2 regions of the Streptosporangium sp. NPDC004379 genome follow, and region 2 is predicted to be linked to the other one. Evidence: predicted binding sites of a transcription regulator. Region 2 holds the regulator's gene; the other holds the start of a gene.
What was found. The regulator HrcA, encoded in region 2, represses chaperone genes, less so after heat shock. The targets are predictions, from matches to a motif close to TTGGCACTCTCNNNNNGAGAGTGCCAA.
Positions count from the first base shown of each region.

Region 1: a site for HrcA is predicted at 1,734-1,760, ahead of ACFYSC_RS01205 (DNA starvation/stationary phase protection protein). Genes of this name have one in related genera too.

Region 1 covers NZ_JBIAMC010000001.1:296,625-303,899, forward strand. The annotation lists gene ACFYSC_RS01195 (hypothetical protein) at 1-190, shown strand, start outside; gene ACFYSC_RS01200 (hypothetical protein) at 216-767, opposite strand; gene ACFYSC_RS01205 (DNA starvation/stationary phase protection protein) at 1,193-1,660, opposite strand; gene ACFYSC_RS01210 (MerR family transcriptional regulator) at 1,770-2,642, shown strand; gene ACFYSC_RS01215 (VIT domain-containing protein) at 2,639-5,356, shown strand; gene ACFYSC_RS01220 (DUF885 domain-containing protein) at 5,447-7,075, shown strand.
Region 2 covers NZ_JBIAMC010000001.1:672,894-680,168, reverse strand. The annotation lists gene lepA (translation elongation factor 4) at 1-511, shown strand, start outside; gene hemW (radical SAM family heme chaperone HemW) at 675-1,886, shown strand; gene ACFYSC_RS03015 (DUF3097 domain-containing protein) at 2,041-2,856, opposite strand; gene hrcA (heat-inducible transcriptional repressor HrcA) at 3,017-4,030, shown strand; gene dnaJ (molecular chaperone DnaJ) at 4,043-5,185, shown strand; gene ACFYSC_RS03000 (16S rRNA (uracil(1498)-N(3))-methyltransferase) at 5,348-6,079, shown strand; gene ACFYSC_RS02995 (hypothetical protein) at 6,247-6,888, opposite strand; gene ACFYSC_RS02990 (SigE family RNA polymerase sigma factor) at 6,885-7,275, opposite strand, start outside.

The sequences.
Region 1 (7,275 bases), 380 kb from region 2:
CAGGCTGTTCGAGGACTCCGATGGGGTGAAGGGCCGTGAGCGGGTGCTGCCGTACGGGCTGGAGCTGCCGGACGGCACGGCGGCGACCGTCGGCGCGGACGGTCACGGGTTCGGCAGCTGGACGAACGCCGAGCGCGCCGCCCTGCGCCTCGACTCCGACCTCGTCTGGCTCGGCGGCGGCGAGAACTGATGTGCGGCCGCCGCGACGAGACGGCTCAGAAGTCGGCGCGCCACTCGTACCAGGGGCCGCGCAGGTGCGTGTAGCCGCCTTCGTGGCGGTGCGGCGGGCCGCCCGGGGGGCTCCAGGCGAAGCCGTGCGTGCCCAGGAAGCCGGTGTTCCTGACCATGAAGATCACATCGCCGTCCACCCGCCTGGCGTACACGGGGTAGAGCCCCACCCACCCCTCGTGGTACGCGGGCCCGTTCCCGGCCGTCATCTCCTGGGCCAGGCGCTCCAGGCCGGGTTCGGACAGGGCGAACCGCACGTCGTAGGGGACGTGGAAGCCGATGAGCGCGGCGGTCACCGCCCCCATGACCGGCAGTGCGGCCCAGCGCGCCCGGTGCCGGAGCAGGCCGGGGCGGCCCTCCGGCCGCAGCAGCCCCGCCAGGAAGCGCGGCACCCAGGCGACGGCCACGGTGAGGCCCAGCAGGATTCCGGAGCCCACCTCCGTCAGGTGGCCCCCGGGCGCGCTGGCGCCGTACAGCAGGCAGGCGCAGGCGAACGCGGCCAGCGGGATCATCATGAGACCGGGGGGACCGGTGAACATCCGCCCGAGCGAGGCGCGAACCGGTACGGCGAGCCGCGGCCGGGCGGCGTCTCCGGTGACGGAGGAAGCGTCCTCGGACGCGGAGGAGGCGTTCCCCGGCGGCTCGGGGGCGTTTCCCGGCGGCTGGGATGTGTTTCCGGGGGTGCGGGGGGCGTTTCCGGGCATGCCGCAATCTAGCGCGGCAGTGATCACATAGCGAGACGGATCCGGTGTCGGCGGGGCCGGGCACGGACGAAGCGGAGCCGGGCACGGACGAGGGCGGACCCCGTACCGGCGGGCCCGGACGCCGGCGAGGCGGATCCGGTGTCGGCGGGACCGGGCGTGGAAAGGCGCCCCGGCGGCCGGGGCGCCCGGGAGTGCGCCCCGGCCCTGGCCGGGCCGGAGCGCCGGGGACGTGCCGGACGGGTCCGGCGCGGAGAGGCGGCCTAGCGCTGGGCCTCCAGCATCCAGTGGTGCTTCTCCAGGTCCTGGGTGATCGTGATGAGGATGTCCTGGGTCACCGGGTCCGGCTCCTCGGTGGCGGCGACGCGCTCGCGCATCCTGCGGATCATGGACCCGAGGATGTCCGTCATCGCGGCGACGACCTTGCCGTCGTTGATGTAGCCCGCTTCCATCTGCTGCAGCTCGTTCGTGTTGGCCAGCGTGGACGGCCGGCCGTCGGGGTTGCATCCCAGGGCCACCGCGCGCTCGGCGACGGTGTCGGCGTGCTCCCGGGCGGCCGCGACGATCTCGTCGAGCTGCAGGTGCAGGGAGCGGAAGTTGTGGCCGATCACGTTCCAGTGCGCCTGCTTGCCCAGGAGCGAGAGGTTCAGCAGGTCGACGAGTGAGCCCTGGAGGGTCTCGCCGACGACCTTCTTGTTCTCGGGAGTGAGCGGGCTGGTGATCGTGGACATGAGATATCTCCCCGTTTTGGCTTTATGTCCCTCTATGTCGGAAACGGCCATACCCATCGAAGCGCTCCTTATGTTGACAGTGTCACGATGACAGTGTCACTGTGGAGGCATGGAGGCCATGGAGTGGACGATCGGTGAGCTGGCCGAGCGGGCGACGACCCTGCTGGGTCCCACCGCCCAGCTCAGCGGGCGTGTCCGGGACGCACCCAACGAGCGCCTCATCCGGTGGTACACCACGATCGGGCTCCTCGACCCGCCCCTGACCCGCAGGGGCCGCGTCGCCCTGTACGGCAGGCGCCACCTGCTCCAGCTCGTCGCCGTCAAGCGGCGTCAGGCCGAGGGCCGGACCGTCGCCGAGATCCAGACCGAGCTGGCGGGGGCCACCGACCGGACGCTGGAGGCGATCGCCGACATCCCCGGGTCTTCCGGGCCGCCGGCCGCACCGCCCGTCCCACCACGTCCCGCGCGCCCGCGCTTCTGGGCCGAGCCACCCGCCGCGACCGGCGCCGGGGCCACCCCTCCCCCGTCGCCCGCCGCGCCGCCTGGTGCACCGCCAGGCATCCCGCGGTCACCCACCGGCCGGCCGCCCGTCACCGCACCCACCCCTCCCCCGCGCCCGGCGACGCCCGGGACCGCCGGGCGGTCCCTCCGGCGCGCACCCCACCCCGCCGGGGCACGACCCGCGCCGCTCCCGGAAGCCGGGCCGCCCCCATCCCCTCCCGCCGCCGCGAGGCCGCCGGCACCGGACGCGCCCGCCGGGCCGTCCACCCCGCCGGGACCGCGGGCCCCCGCCCCGCCCCCGGGCGTGCCGCAGGCCGTGGCCGTCCACGGCGTACGGCTCGCACCGGGCGTGACGCTGCTGCTCGACGGCGGCCGCGCGCCCTCCCCGGACGACCTCACCGCGATCGGCGCCGCCTCCCGGGCGCTCCTCGCGGTCCTGCGTGAACACGACCTCGTCCCTCCGGAAGGAGAGCAGTCATGATCAGCTCGATAGGAACGCTCAGCCCGGAGGAGTACGCGCCGGTACCGGACACCGGGCTGGGCGCGCTCGCCACCGAACGCGGCAACCTGCCGCTCGATGCCGTGGACGTCACCGCCGCGGTGTCCGGGCTGGTCGCCGGGGCCGAGGTGACCCAGGTCTTCCGCAACCCCCACGACGTCGCACTGGAGGCCACCTACGTCTTCCCGCTGCCCGACCGGGCCGCCGTCACGGCCTTCCGGATGGAGGCCGACGGCCGGGTCGTCGAGGGGATCCTCAAGGAGCGGGGCCAGGCCAGGGCCGACTACGACCGGGCCCTCGCCGAGGGCAGGCGGGCCGCGATCGCCGAGGAGGACCGGCCCGACGTCTTCACCATCCGGGTCGGCAACCTCGTGCCCGGCGAGCGGGTCACCGTACGCCTGACGCTCAGCCAGCCGCTGCCGTACGAGGACGGCGCCGCGACCTTCCGCTTCCCGCTGGTCGTGGCCCCCCGTTACATCCCCGGCGCCCCGCTCGACGGTGAGCGGTCCGGCGACGGCCGGTCCCCGGACACCGACGCGGTCCCGGACGCCTCCCGGATCTCGCCCCCGGTGCTGCTGCCCGGTTTCCCGGCCCCGGTACGCCTCTCGCTCTCGGTCACCGTCGATCCCGCCGGGCTGGAGCTGCGGGAGATCCGTTCCAGCCTGCACGCGGTCCTCCAGGAGGACGGCGGGGAGGGCGTCACGGTCAGCCTGCGGCCCGGCGAACGGCTGGACCGCGACTTCGTCCTGCGCCTGGCCTTCGACGCCTCGACCTCCCTGACACTGGTCCCCGACCCGGCCGGACCGGCCTCCGGAGCGCACGGGCCGTCCGCCGGTGCGGACGGGGCGGCCTCCGGTGCGGACGGGGCGGGCGCCGAAACGGCAGGGCAGGTCCCCGGCGCGGGCGGAACGCCATCCGGCACGACCGGAGCCGCCGATACGGCCGGAGCCGCCGGAGCGTCCGGGGGGACGTTCACGCTGACCGTCGTGCCCGGACCGGCCCCCGCCGCCGCCGGCCCCAAGGACGTCGTGCTCGTCCTCGACCGCTCGGGCAGCATGGGCGGCTGGAAGATGGTCGCCGCCCGGCGGGCCGCCGCCCGCATCGTCGACACGCTCACCACCGGCGACCGGTTCGCCGTGCTGTCCTTCGACCACGTGGTGGAACGGCCGCCCGGACTGGGCGAGGGGCTGGTGGAGGCGACCGACCGCAACCGTTACCGGGCGGTCGAGCACCTGGCCCGGCTGGAGGCGCGCGGCGGCACCGAGATGCTGTCCCCGCTGGAGGAGGCCGTCGCGCTGCTGAACGGCCGCCCGGAGCCCGTGTCGCCCGGACGTCCCGGAGCGTCCGGGGACCCCGCCGGGTCGGCCGGCGCCGTACCGGCCGGGCCGGCCGACCGAGTCCTGGTCCTGGTGACCGACGGCCAGGTCGGCAACGAGGACCAGATCCTGGAGCGGATCGGCGGCGGCCTGGCGGAGACGCGGGTGCACACGGTCGGCATCGACCGCGCGGTCAACGCCGGGTTCCTCGGCAGACTGGCCGGGCTCGGCGCGGGCCGCTGCGAACTGGTGGAGTCGGAGGACCGGCTGGACGAGGCGATGGAGCACATCCACCGCAGGATCGCCTCCCCGCTGGTCACCGACCTGTCCCTCGACGCCGACGGGCTCGACGTCGTCCCGGACACGACCGGCCGCCTCGGTTCGATCCACCACGGCGTGCCGCTGACCGTCCACGGCCGGTACCGGGGGGACGCCGCCGGGGCGCTGACCGTCCGCGGGCTGGACGAGGCCGGGCGGCCGTGGGAGCGCAGGGTCACCGGCGTCCGCGGCGGCAACCCGGCCGTGCGGGCGATCTGGGCGCGCGCCCGGCTGCGCGAGCTGGAGGACCGCTACGCCGTCGGGGACCGGTCGCTGGAGGAGGAGATCGTGACGACCTCCCTCGGGTACGGCGTGCTCTGCCGGTTCACCGCCTTCGTCGCGGTCGACTCCAGGGTGGTCGCCGAGGGCGGTCCGGAGCACCGCGTGATCCAGCCGGTGGAACCGCCCTCGGGCTGGGAGGGCGCGGGCGGCGCGCCGATGGCGATGATGCAGGCCGCGATGCCCATGATGCCGGCCGCCGCCTCCGGGCCGATGCCGGCGCCCGGCGGCCCCGCCCCGTCAGGTCCTCCCGTGGCCTTCGCTCCCGCCCCGGGTTCCGCTTCGGCCCCCGGCTTCGCGCGCGCGATGGGCGCCCCGCCGAGCGGCCCGCCGAGCGGTACGGCGGGCCGCCCCGGCTCGCCCGCCCGCGCGGCGAAGGCTCCGGCCCCGCGGGCGTCCGGTACGGCCCGGCGGTCGGAGACGCTGCGGGTCCGGCTCGGCGAGGAGCTGGAGCGGCTGCGCGCCGCGGAGTCCCTCCCGGCCCCGGCGAAGCTGCGCTACCTGGACGATCTGGGCAGCCGTCTCTCCGCCCTCGCCGCCTACCTGGGCGGTCACGCCGAACTCGCGGCCCTGGCCGAGGAGCTGCAGGCCGGCGGCGACCCGGACGCGCTGTGGCGCAGGGCCGTCGAGGCGTTGTCCGCCCTCCGGGACCCCGGCGGCCCCGGCGGCTCGGGTGGCCCCGGCGGCTCGGGTGGCTCGGGTGGCCCCGGTGGCTCGGGTGGCCCCGGTGGCTCGGGTGAGCCGGGCGGATCCGGCAGGCGCAGGCCGTTCTGGAAGCGCTGAGGACCGTTCCCTCCGGGTGGCCGGGCCGACGGGCCCGGCCACCCGGAGTACGCCGGGCTCCCCGGCGTACCGGTCGGTTAAAGTGCCGGGATGACCAGCCCGATTTTTGCGCTCTGCGATGAGTACGTGACCCGTTCGGCGGCCCTCGACCCGGTCGGCGCCGGCATGGAGGGCGTGGACGTCCCGTTCGCCCCGGCCACCGACTACAGCCCGGAGGGTCACGCCGCCCGCGCGGCGCTGATGAAGGACACCCTGGCCAGGCTCTCCTCCCTGGAGCCGCTCGGCGAGGCCGACGTGCGGGCCGCCGCCCACCTGCGGGAACGGCTGGAGGCCGAGCTGGCCCTGCACGAGACCGGCGAGCACCTCCGCGCGGTGCGCGCGCCGTTCGGACTGGTCTGCGAGCTGTGGGAGAGCACCGACCTGCTGCCGCACCGCACCGAGGACGAGTGGCGCGACGTCGCGACGCGGCTCGCGGCCATCCCGGGGATGCTCCGGGGCTGGCAGGCGAGCCTCTCCGCCGGACTGGACCAGGGGCTGCGCGCCGCGCGCCGGCAGGCGCTGGAGTCGGCCGTCCAGGCCGCGCGCTTCGCGGAGGACCGCACGCACCGGTCCCTGGTGGACGCCTACGGCGACGGCCCGCTCCGGGACGAGCTCGCCGACAGCGCCGACGCCGCGCACGCGGGCTACGCCGAGGCCGCCCGCTACCTGCGCGAGGAGTACACGCCCCGGGCGAGCGAGGCCGACGGGGTGGGCGCCGAGCGGTACGCCGTGCACTCGCGCCTCCAGCTCGGCGCCGACATCGACCTGGCCGACGCCTACGAGTGGGGCTGGGCCGAGCTGGCCCGCATCGAGGCCGAGCTGGCCGCCGAGGCCGACCGGGTGCGGCCGGGCGCCTCGGTGGAGGAGGCGACCGCGATCCTCAACGAGACCTGCTACGTCGAGGGGCGGGACGCCTACCGGGAGTGGCTGCAGGAGCGCCACGACCGGGCGATCGAGCGGCTGCACGGCACCCACTTCGACATCGCCGAGCCGCTGCGGCGGGTGGACGTCGTGCTGTCCTTCGACGCCAGCGCGGGCGCGGCCTCCTACATGAGCCCCAGCGAGGACCTGTCCCGGCCGGGCCGTACCAACTGGCCGGTGACCCCGGACCGGAACCGGTTCGAGGTCTGGAACGAGCTGACCACCGTCTTCCACGAGGGCGTCCCAGGTCACCACCTCCAGATCGGCACCACGCGGGTCGTCGGCGAGGGCCTGTCGCGCTTCGGCCTGGCCTCCTGGGTGAGCGGGCACGGCGAGGGCTGGGCGCTGTACGCCGAGCGGCTCGCCGACGAGCTGGGCTGGTTCGACGAGCCGGGCACCCGGCTGGGCATGCTGGCCGGGTCGGCCCTGCGGGCGGCCCGGGTCGTCATCGACCTCGGCGTCCACCTGGACCTGCCGCTGCCCGACGGTTCCCGGTGGACCTTCGAGCGGGCGTGCGAGGTGCTGCGGGACCGCGGCCGCTGCGAGCCGCACCGGGTGCACAACGAGGTGGTCCGCTACTTCGGCTGGCCCGCGCAGGCCCCCTCCTACAAGCTGGGCGAGCGCGCCTGGCTGGCCGCCCGCGAGGAGGCCCGGCAGCGGCTGGGCGCCGGCTTCGACCTGCGGCGCTGGCACACCGCGGCGCTGGAGCTGGGCCCGGTGGGCCTGTCGAGCCTCACCGAGGCCCTGCGCCGGATCTGACCACCCGGCGGGCCGCCCGGCCCGGCCGTACGACCCGGCCCCGCCGTACGGCGGGCGTCGTGGACCGGCCCGACCGGCCCGACCGGTCCCTCCGTGCCGCACCGCGCCGCACCGGATGCGGCCCGGCCGCGTACCCGGCGTGGGGTACGCGGCCGGACGGGCGGCCGGCCCGCGGTAAACCCACGCCGGTCACATGGATT
Region 2 (7,275 bases):
GTCCGAGGACCGCGTCGAGATCCGCTACACCATGCCGCTCGGCGAGATCATCTTCGACTTCTTCGACCAGCTCAAGTCCCGCACCCGCGGCTACGCCTCGCTCGACTACGAGCCGCACGGCGAGCAGGAGGCCGAGCTGGTGAAGGTCGACATCCTGCTCCAGGGCGAGGCCGTCGACGCCTTCAGCGCCATCGTCCACAAGGACAAGGCGTACGGCTACGGCGTGGAGATGGCCAAGAAGCTGCGCGAGCTCATCCCGAGGCAGCAGTTCGAGGTGCCCATCCAGGCCGCGATCGGCGCCCGGGTCATCGCCCGCGAGAACATCCGCGCCATCCGCAAGGACGTCCTCGCCAAGTGCTACGGCGGCGACATCTCCCGTAAGCGCAAGCTGCTGGAGAAGCAGAAGGAAGGCAAGAAGCGGATGAAGATGGTCGGCCGGGTGGAGGTCCCCCAGGAGGCCTTCGTCGCCGCGCTGTCCACCGAATCCTCCGTCGACAAGGCCAAGAAGTAGGGACGGCGCCGCCCGCCGGCGGGGGAGCGGCGGACGGGATCCCGGTGACCGCCGCGCACACCGGGCCCCGGGCGGGGTCCCCGTGCCCGGCGCGTACGGCGGGACACCCGGGCGGCGGGCGGCGCCGTACCGGGCACCTGCCCCGGGGCGGCAGACTTGACCCGTGCCATCCACACTTCCCGACGGCGACCCCGTACCGGCCTCGGGCCGGCTCCCCGGCAGCGCGCTGCGCGGGCTCGGTGAGCGGCCGTTCGGCTTCTACGTCCACGTGCCGTTCTGCGTGACCCGCTGCGGCTACTGCGACTTCAACACCTACACCGCCTCCGAGCTGGGTCCCGGCGCCTCGCACGCCGACTACGCCGCGACCGCCGTCGCGGAGGTGCGGCGGGCGCGGGCCGCCCTCGGCGACGCCGACCTGCCGGTCGAGACGGTGTTCTTCGGCGGTGGCACCCCCACCCTGCTGCCCGCGGCCGACCTGGTCCGCATCCTCGGCGCCATCGACGAGGAGTTCGGGCTCGCCCCCGGCGCCGAGGTGACCACCGAGGCCAACCCGGAGTCGGTGGACCGCGCCTACCTCGCCGGACTGCGCGACGGAGGGTTCACCCGGGTGAGCTTCGGCATGCAGAGCGCCCGCGAGCACGTGCTGCGGGTGCTGGAGCGCCGCCACACCCCGGGCCGGGCGGCGCACGCCGTACGGGAGGCGAGGGAGGCCGGGTTCGGCCACGTCAACCTCGACCTGATCTACGGCACGCCCGGTGAGAGCGACGACGACTGGCGGACCTCGCTGGCCGCGGCGATCGAGGCGGGGCCCGACCACGTGTCGGCCTACTCGCTGATCGTGGAGGACGGCACCCGCCTGGCGGCCAGGATCAGGCGCGGTGAGCTGCCGATGCCCGACGACGACGTGGCGGCCGACCGCTACCTCATCGCCGACGTCATGCTCGCCGAGGCGGGTTTCGAGTGGTACGAGGTGTCCAACTGGGCGACCTCGGAGGCCGCGCGCTGCCGGCACAACCTGCTCTACTGGACCGGCGGCGACTGGTGGGGCGTCGGCCCCGGCGCGCACAGCCACGTGGGCGGCACCCGCTGGTGGAACGTCAAGCACCCGGCCGCCTACGCCCGCCGCCTGGCCGAGGGCGTCTCACCCGCCCACGCCCGCGAGGTGCTGTCGGACGAGGACCGGGCGGTCGAGCGGCTGATGCTGGAGCTGCGGCTCGCCCGGGGCTTCCCCCTGGCGGAGATCGAGCGGCCGCCGGTGGCCGCCCGGGCGCTGGCCGACGGGCTGCTGGAGGTCGAGCCGTTCAAGGCGGGCCGGGCGGTGCTGACGCTGCGCGGCCGGCTGCTGGCCGACGCCCTGGTCCGCGACCTCACCTGACCTCACCTGGCCGCACCGGGCCCGGTCTCGGCCGTCATCCCGCGAACCTCGCCGGTCGCGCCGGGCTCCGGTCTCGGCCGTCATCCCGTGGACCTCGCCGGCCGCGCCCGGCCCCGGCGGGGACGGCGGCGGGCTCGGCCGGTCACGGCCGGTCTCAGACGTCCTCCGGCGGGGCGGTCACGAAGTCGATGAGCCGCTCGACCGGGCCGAGGAGCTCCGGCTCCAGGTCGGCGTAGGTGGTGACCGAGCCGAGGATGCGCCGCCAGGCGTCGGCCGGGGCGAGGTCCCAGCCCAGGGCGGCGACGACCCCCTCCTTCCACGGCACGCCGCGCGGCACCCGCGGCCAGGCGCCGATGCCCAGCACCGACGGCTTGACCGCCTGCCAGACGTCCACGAACGGGTGCCCGGCCACCAGCACGTACGGCGAGGCCACCCGGTCGGCGATCCGGCTCTCCTTGGACCCGGCGACCAGGTGGTCGACCAGCACGCCCAGGCGGCGCTCCGGGCCCGGCTCGAACTCCTCGACGATCTCCGGCAGGTGGTCGACCCCTTCGAGGTACTCCACCACCACACCCTCGACGCGCAGGTCGTGACCCCAGACCTTCTCCACCAGCGCGGCGTCGTGCACGCCCTCGACGTAGATCCGGCTCTCCCTGGCCACCCGGGCCCGCAGGCCCTCCACGGCGATGGAGCCGGAGGCGCTGCGCCGCGGGGCGCGGGGCGCGGCGGCCGGCCGTACCAGGGTCACGACCCGGCCCTCCAGCAGGAACGCGGCGGGTTCCAGCGGGAACACGCGCCGCCGCCCGAAGCGGTCCTCCAGGGTGACGGATTCCTTGTCGCAGGCCACCACGGCGCCGCAGAATCCGCCGTCGGCGTCCTCCACGACCAGGTCGATCTCGGCGGGGACCTGCGGGATCCTCCCCCTGCCCGGACGCCGCCAGTTCCCCGCCAGCACGTCGCGCTCGTACACGCCGACCGCACCTCCTCACGCCTCACCGATCCAGAGGACGCTAGCAAAGGGCCGCCGCCTTATCGCACCCCGTCGGCAGGAGCCGTACACTTGGCACTCGGGAACACAGAGTGCCAGACTCCGCGTTCCCGGTTCGGCGCAGGGCAAGGAGGTGAGCACGTTGGTCGATGACCGCAGGCTTGCGGTGCTTCGGGCCATCGTCGAGGACTACGTGTCCACCAACGAGCCGGTGGGGTCGAAGGCACTCGCCGAGCGGCACAACCTCGGCGTCTCGCCCGCCACCATCCGCAACGACATGGCGGTGCTGGAGGAGCAGGGATACATCGCCCAGCCGCACACCAGCGCGGGGCGGGTGCCCACCGACAAGGGCTACCGGCTGTTCGTGGACCGGCTCTCCCAGGTCAAGCCGCTGTCGGGCGCGGAGCGGAGAGCGATCGAGAGCTTCCTCGCCGGCGCGGTGGACATCGACGACGTCGTGACCCGCACGGTGCGGCTGCTGGCGCAGCTCACCCGCCAGGTCGCCGTGGTGCAGTACCCCACGCTGACGCACTCCACGGTCCGGCACGTCGAGCTGGTCCCGCTGAACGAGCGGCGGCTGATGTTCGTCCTCATCACCAACACCGGCCGGGTCGAGCAGCGCGTCGTCGAGCTGCCCGAGGGGGTCGACGAGACCCGCGTCGCGCACCTGCGCGCGACGCTCAACGCCTCGCTCGACGGCTGCGGGCTGGCCAAGGTCCCCGACAAGGTCGCCGACCTGCCCTCGGGGCTTCCGATCGAGGACCGCCCGTTCGCCACCACGATCCTGTCGGTGCTGCTGGAGTCGCTGGTCGAACGGCACGATGAGAAGATCGTCTTCGCCGGGGCCGCCAACCTCGCGGGAGCCGACTTCAGCGTCGGTCTCCGCGACGTCCTGGAGGCCCTGGAGGAGCAGGTCGTGCTGATGCGCCTGCTCGGAGAAACCTCGGACCTGTCGGCGCTGACGGTGCGGATCGGCTCGGAGAACCCCTACACCGGTCTCCAGGGCACGTCCATCGTCGCCGCCGGGTACGGTTCGGGAGACAAGCAACTGGCCCGGCTCGGCGTGCTGGGCCCGACGCGAATGGACTACCCGGTCACGATGGGCGCGGTGCGCGCGGTGGCACGCTACGTCAGCCAGATCCTGGCTGCATCCTAAGAGGTCAACTAAGTGGCTAAGAGCGACTACTACGGCACCCTCGGGGTACGCCGTGACGCCAGTGCGGAGGAGATCAAGAAGGCCTACCGCAGGCTGGCGCGCGAGCTGCACCCCGATGTGAACCCCGATCCTGAGACACAGGAGAGGTTCAAGGAGATCACGCAGGCCTACGAGGTCCTGTCCGATCCCAGCAAGCGGCAGATGTACGACATGGGTGCCGATCCGTTCGCTCCCGGCGGGGGCGCGGGCGCCGGGGGCTTCGGCGCGGGCTTCCCGTTCAGCGACATCATGGACGCCTTCTTCGGCGCGGCGGCCGGCGGCGGCGGTCGCGGGCCGCGCTCGCGCGCCCGCCGGGGCCGCAACGCCACCATCCGGGTGGAGCTGGACCTGCGCGAGGCGGCCTTCGGCACCACCCGCGAGCTGGTCGTCGACACCGCCGTGCTCTGCGAGGTCTGCTCGGGTGCGGGCGCCGCGCCCGGCACCCACCCCGACACCTGCGACATGTGCCACGGCCGCGGTGAGGTCTCCCAGGTCACCCGGTCCTTCCTCGGCCAGGTCATGACGTCCCGGCCCTGCCCCCAGTGCGGCGGGTTCGGCTCGATCATCCGCAACCCCTGCCAGGAGTGCTCCGGTGACGGCCGGGTCCGCACCCGGCGGACCATCAAGGTCCGCATCCCCGCGGGCGTCGAGGACGGCACCCACATCCAGCTCGCCGGCGAGGGCGAGGTCGGCCCCGGCGGCGGCCCGCCCGGCGACCTGTTCCTAGAGATCGTCGAGCGGCCGCACGAGGTCTTCGAGCGCCGGGGCGACGACCTGCACTGCACCGTGCAGATCCCGATGACGGCCGCCGCGCTCGGCACCGTCCTGGTCATGGAGACCCTCGACGGCACCGAGGAGCTGGACATCCGGCCCGGCAGCCAGTCCGGCCAGACGATTCCGCTCTACGGCCGCGGCGTCCAGCGGCTCAACGAGACCGGCCGCGGAGACCTGCTGGTCCACATCAACGTCGAGACCCCCGTCAAGCTCGACCCCGCACAGGAGGAGCTGCTGCGCGAGCTCGCCAGGCTGCGCGGCGAGGAGCGCCCGCCCGGCAAGTTCGCGCCGGGCCAGCAGGGCTTCTTCTCCCGCCTGCGGGACGCCTTCAATGGCCGCTGACCCGGCGGTCCCCGGCGCCCTCCGGGGAGCCGCGGGCGGGGCCTCCCGGGTCCGCCGTGGCGTCCTGCCGGGGGTCGCGGGCGGCGCCTGTCCGGCCCGCAGCGGCGTCCTCCGGGGGGTCGCGGGCGGCGCCCGCCGGACCCGCCGCGGCGTCCCCGCCGCATGACGGCGCCGGTCTTCCTGGCCGACGCGGCCGATCTGGGCCGGGAGGGGTTCACGCTCGCCGGTCCGGAGGGCAGGCACGCGGCGGCCGTACGGCGGCTGCGTGCCGGGGAACGGCTCGACGTGACCGACGGCGCGGGCGTCGTGGCGGAGTGCGTGGTGGACGACGCCGGCAAGGACTCCCTGCGGGTGCGGGTGCTGCGCCGCTACGAGGTGCCCGCGCCGCGTCCCCGCCTGGTCGTCGTCCAGGGCCTGCCCAAGGGCGACCGGGGCGAGCTGGCCGTGGAGATGATGACCGAGGCCGGGGTGGATGTGATCGTGCCCTGGGCCGCGGCCCGCTCCGTCACCCAGTGGAAGGGGGAGCGGGCGGCGAAGTCGCTGGCCCGCTGGCGTTCCACGGCCCGTGAGGCGGCCAAGCAGTCACGCCGCTTCCACCTGCCCGAGGTGACCGGCCTCGCGAGGACCGCCGAGGTCGCGGACCTGCTGTCGGCGGCGGCGCTGGGCGTCGTGCTGCACGAGGAGGCCGCCTCCCCGCTGTCCGGGCTTCCGCTGCCCGCCGACGGGGACATCGTGGTGGTCGTCGGCCCCGAGGGCGGGGTCTCCGAGGAGGAGATCACCGCCTTCCGCGCCGCCGGAGCCGCCCCGGCGCTGCTCGGGCCGACGGTGCTGCGCACCTCGACGGCCGGGGTCGCGGCCGCGGCGGTGCTTCAGGCGCGTACCGGCCGCTGGTAGGCGCACGGCGGTACGGCCGTGCCCCGCCGCCCGCGGTGGCCCTCCCCGCCCGGCCGCACGGCCGGGCCGTCCGGGCATGCGGCGGACCGGTCGCACGCACTCCCGGCCGGCCGCGCGGCGGACCGGCCCCCGGCCGGCGGCTCAGCCGACCGGGGGACCGGCGCCGGTCAGTGGCTCACCGGGGTGGGCACGCCCTCGCTCGGAGCCGGGGGCTGCTGCTCGTCCGGCTGGGAGCAGCCGGCGGGTGGGCACGGACTCTCCGTCTCACCGGTGGGCTCGGGCGCCGCGGTCGGCGTGGGCGGGCACTCCTCGGTGACGTCGCCCGGCACCGTGGGGCAGCCGTCCGACGGAGTGGGCTTCGGCGTGGGGGTCGCCCTGGGCGTGGGGGTCGCCTTCGTGTTCGGCGCGGCGCTCCTGGAGCGCTCGGTCGTCGGCTCGGGCGGGGGCGGGGGGCTGGACGTCCTGGGGACGGCCGGGACCCGGTTGTCGTTGTTCGACGGCGGGCGCGAGGTGGCCGACATGTCGGGCGCGGTGGACTGGGTGAAGTTCACCTCACCGCTGTAGACCTCCTGGATCACCTGTTCGCGCAGCTGGGGGACCATCATCACGACGGTCGCCGCGCCAAGGACCGCTCCAGTGACGGAGGCGCCGACGCGCCACCACACCAGCCCGCGGAGTCCGCGCAGCCCGCGCCGCTCGATCCGGGCCCGGATGATCTCCAGCCCGTCGGGGGAGGGAACGACCGAGTTCGCCTCCGCGTTGAGGGCACGGCGCAGCAGCTCGCCGTGCTCATCGGGGGACTCGGTCATGACAGTTGCTCCAGTGTGGTTCGTAGGGCGGCCATGCCACGAGCCGTGTGGCTCTTGACCGCGCCTTTGCTGATTCCCATCGCGTGGGCGATCTGTGCTTCGGACAGATCACCGTAGTAGCGCAGGACCAGTGCTTCGCGCTGCCGGGCGGGCAGGGCGCGTAGCGCCTCGATGACGGCGGAGCGCTCGAACTCGCCGATCGCGCCGTTCTCGGCGCTCGGCGCGTCCGGCATGCCCTTGGGGGCGTACTTCTCCACGACCGCCCGGTGCCGCAGCACGGAGCGAGATCGGTTGACGACCGATTGGCGCAGGTAGGCGAGTGCCTTGTCGGTGTCGCGCAGGCGGCGCCAGGCGCCGTGGATGGCGACGAACGCGTCCTGTACGACC